Regions from separate parts of the Sodalis sp. RH19 genome, predicted to be linked through region 1. Evidence: predicted binding sites of a transcription regulator. Region 1 holds the regulator's gene; the other holds the start of a gene.
The links. The regulator LexA, encoded in region 1, represses DNA repair genes until DNA is damaged. The targets are predictions, from matches to a motif close to TNCTGTATGTACATACAGNA.
Positions count from the first base shown of each region.

Region 2: a site for LexA is predicted at 1,235-1,254, ahead of ACL2XF_RS13020 (DNA translocase FtsK 4TM domain-containing protein). Genes of this name have one in related genera too.

Region 1 covers NZ_CP178734.1:4,278,289-4,280,494, forward strand. The annotation lists gene ACL2XF_RS19270 (CsbD family protein) at 106-315, opposite strand; gene lexA (transcriptional repressor LexA) at 721-1,329, opposite strand; gene ACL2XF_RS19280 (diacylglycerol kinase) at 1,450-1,818, opposite strand; gene plsB (glycerol-3-phosphate 1-O-acyltransferase PlsB) at 1,944-2,206, shown strand, end outside.
Region 2 covers NZ_CP178734.1:2,873,355-2,875,560, reverse strand. The annotation lists gene trxB (thioredoxin-disulfide reductase) at 1-267, opposite strand, end outside; gene lrp (leucine-responsive transcriptional regulator Lrp) at 700-1,194, shown strand; gene ACL2XF_RS13020 (DNA translocase FtsK 4TM domain-containing protein) at 1,339-2,206, shown strand, end outside.

The DNA of each region.
Region 1 (2,206 bases):
GGATCATATAAAATAGGTGGTACGTCCTTGTACCTTTGGGTAGGAACACTTAAGGAAGCCATAACCGCACAGTGAATATGCATTAGTCATGATTTCCAAAAATCATTACCAACGATATTTGTTACGTGTTTCCCAGTCCTTTACTTCCGTTTCCGCGGCTTCTTTGCCGTAACCGTAACGTTCCTGGATCTTACCGATTAACTGATCGCGTTTACCTTCAACTACCGTCAGATCATCGTCAGTAAGCTTACCCCATTGTTCTTTCATTTTACCTTTGAACTGTTTCCAATTACCGCTGGCTTCATCTTTGTTCATCGGAGTTCTCCTTGGTTATCGGTTTCTCAGTCAACATCTGCCACTCCAGGTTTTATTAGCGCATAGCGAGGACACGTATTGCGTCCCAAAACCTGCATGTCATAAGTTAACCCTATGTCTAAAGTATAGCAGGGGATTTGGCATAAGGTTTATTCAGCAGATGATTAGACCATATTGGCAGGGTTATAAACGCCGTATGGGCTATAAGGTGAAATAAAACAGTAGGTAGAAGGTATCAGCCCGTACACCGCTAATTGTAACTAAATATAAATACCGCTAGCGGCAGCGGCCGCGCCGCAGCACTTTTATGGCGGCGAACCCGCATTCCGCGTCGCCGGTTATCCGCCATAAAATTCTCGCTGACGCGGGATAAGGGATATTCAGGATGCCATGGAGCACCGTGAGTTAAATCCAGTTGCCGTTGCGGATAACGCCGACCGCTAAACCTTCGATGGACATTTCCTGCTCGCGCAAATCGACAATAATGGGCGAAAACTCGCTGTTTTCCGGTAGCAACTCAACGATGTTACCGTGTCTTTTCAGGCGTTTTACCGTGACCTCGTCATTGATTCGCGCCACCACGACCTGACCGTTATGGGCATCCTGGGTTTTATGCACCGCCAGCAGATCGCCGTCCATGATGCCGATATCCTTCATGGACATGCCGCTGACACGCAGCAGGAAATCCGCGTGGGGCTTAAACAGATCGGGATCGATCTGGTAATGGCTTTCGATATGCTGTTCGGCCAGCAGGGGTTCTCCGGCGGCCACGCGGCCGATCAGCGGCAGGCCGGTTTCTTCTTCTATCAATAACCGGATGCCGCGCGAGGCGCCGGAAACGATTTCGATGGCGCCCTTGCGCGCCAGCGCCTTAAGGTGCTCTTCGGCGGCGTTAGGGGATTTAAATCCCAGACGATGCGCGATCTCCGCCCGGGTCGGCGGCATGCCGGTTTGCGCAAGATGATCGCGGATGAGGTCAAATACCTCTTGTTGTCTGGCGGTTAATGCTTTCATTCCGTCCCCTGTTTGTTTATACAGTCTTTCTGTGAGTATATACAGGTCCGCAGCAATTGAAAACCACAAGCGTTGCAAAATGTGATAAAACCCTGCCGACGACCGGCCGCGCCGGCCATTTTAAGGAATATACCGCCATAACAGCGTTATCCACACGAACAGCGCCAAAACAATGGCCAGGGTCACCGCCGCCGAGCCCAGGTCCTTCGCCCGGCCAGAAAGTGGATGCAGCTCCGGCCCGATGCGATCCACCACCGCTTCAATAGCACTATTCACGATCTCAATGATCAGCACCAGCCATACCGAACCGATCAATAAAATCCGCGCCACGGGTTCTGGCTCCAGGTAACAGGCAAGGGCAACCGCCACCACGGCAACCACCACTTCCTGGCGAAAAGCGGCTTCATGCCGCCAGGCGGCGCGATATCCTTTTATGGAATAGCCCATGGCGTTAAAGATGCGCCGAAGTCCGTTGGTTTGGTTTGCCATAATTTTGCGCGCTAAAGAAAAATTGTGCCTATATTACCGTTTCTTCTCGTTCGCATCACCACAGATCTGTCGCGCGGTTTCTGGTATTCTTGTGGCGCAATGCTAACAAGAGGCTTCACGAAGATATGTCAGGCTGGCGTACTATTTATTATACGTTGTTGAATTTACCGCTCAGGCTACTGGTGCGGAGTAAAGCCATTCCCGCCAATCCCCGGCAAGAAGCCGGCTTGGACCCGCTGCGGCCAATGATGTATGTTTTGCCCTATAACTCCAAGACGGACCTGCTCACCCTGCGCGCGCAATGTCTGCAACTGGGGTTGTCCGATCCGCTGATACCGCTGGAGATCGACGGCGTCGTCTTGCCGCGCTACGTCTTTATCCACGATGG
Region 2 (2,206 bases), 1.4 Mb from region 1:
ATCGACCTGGTTAATATGATCGAAAATGATTTCGGTGTTGAATTTTACGGCGTGGGCGTACATGCGCTCCATCAGCGAAGGCCCGGTCAGCCCTTCCGGATCGCCCGGCCAGTTCTCGACCTCGGTGGTGGTGGTCAGCTGGCCGCCTTGTTCCATACCGGTTATCAGCACCGGATGCAGGTTGGCGCGGGCGGCATAAACCGCGGCGGTATATCCCGCCGGTCCCGACCCCAGGATAATTAATTTACTGTGTTTCGCCGTAGACATATTTTCCTCGTTTAACTCACCGCTTAGATCCCAACTCGTCGATGATAAGAAAGTTACCAGACAATGAAAAGGATGCAAAAAGTTGTTGGCGATTTTTATCATCGTTATGGACTATCGATAGGCGGATTTTACCATCAATTAGGACATTATCGGGCTAAAAAGAGCCCTTAAGCCCCGGACAACGTGTTTCCGCAGGATTTAATCGGCATGTTGTTCTGATTTTTATCGTTTTACTTTGACAATACGCTGCGCTTTTGCGAAAACATCAGGGTAAGGAAAATGATGCGTTGGTTTCGGACAGGCAGTTAGCAAGGCAGTTGAAACAGTTGGCCCTAAAATAAAACAGACAACGGGTCTTAAAGCAAACCCTGATACATTGAAGTCGGCAGGGGTGTGGCAAGCACAGGGAAGGTACTAAGAGAGACAATAATAATGGTAGACAATAAAAAGCGCCCGGGAAAGGATCTCGATCGTATTGACCGTAACATCCTCAATGAGTTGCAAAAGGATGGCCGGATATCAAACGTCGAACTTTCTAAACGGGTTGGATTATCCCCAACACCTTGCCTGGAACGCGTGCGCCGTCTTGAGCGCCAGGGTTTCATCCAAGGGTATACCGCTTTACTTAATCCACATTATCTTGATGCGTCTTTACTGGTGTTTGTGGAGATTACCCTTAACCGGGGTGCGCCCGATGTGTTTGAGCAATTCAATACCGCCGTACAAAAGCTGGAAGAAATTCAGGAATGCCATTTGGTTTCGGGTGATTTCGACTATCTGCTGAAAACGCGGGTGCCTGATATGTCGGCCTATCGTAAACTGCTGGGCGAGACGCTGTTGCGCCTGCCGGGGGTCAACGATACGCGTACCTACGTGGTGATGGAAGAAGTGAAGCAGAGCAACCGGCTGGTCATTAAGACACGCTAAGTCATAACACAGGTGCAAATTTCACGTTTTATGGTTACACTCCTGTGCATTCATACAGTTTCAGCGCCGGCGGCATGACGGCCGGCGCTGTTATTAAGCTATTATATCGGTTATATCGGCATAGATAACCCTGGAGAGCCTTTCTTGAGCCAGGAATATACAGAAGATAAAGAAGTTGAATTGAAAACGCTCAGCAGCAGTCGCCGGTTACTCGAGGCTGTTCTGATTGTCATGGCGATTTTTGCCCTCTATTTGATGATTTCCCTGGTCAGTTTCAACCCTTCCGACCCCAGTTGGTCGCAAACTGCCTGGCATGGTCCTATCCATAACCTGGGGGGCGGCATCGGCGCCTGGTTTGCCGATACGCTGTTCTTCACCTTCGGCGTGCTGGCCTATGCCCTTCCGCCGCTGATGCTGATTTTCTGCTGGACGTCGTTTCGCCAGCGGGAAGAGCAGGACTATGTGGACTATTTTGCCCTATCGCTGCGGCTGATTGGGACGCTGGCGCTGATCCTGACCTCATGCGGCCTGGCCGCGCTCAATGTCGACGATCTCTATTACTTTGCCTCGGGCGGCGTGATCGGCAGCCTGCTCAGCAACGCCATGCTGCCGTGGTTTAACGGCATCGGCGCCACCCTGACCCTGCTCTGCGTATGGGCGTCCGGCCTGACCCTGTTTACCGGCTGGTCCTGGCTCACCATTGCCGAAAAAATCGGCGGCGTGGTCATGGGTTGCCTGACATTTATGTCGAACCGCTCCCGCCGCGACGAGCGGGACTACGACGACGAGTACGATGACGAAGACCTGGAGGCCGCAGGGGACGACGCGGTCCGCGCCGAAGCGTTGGACGCGCTTGACCCGCTGCTGGCGACCTCCGGCCCTGATGCCGCCGGGACCAAGCCTGATGCCGCTCCCGCGGCTATCGGCACGGTGGCGGGGCCTTCCGCCACGTCCAGCCATCCGGAGCTCGCCGAGCAGACCGGCGACCCGCTGGCCGTCACGCCGCCGGGCG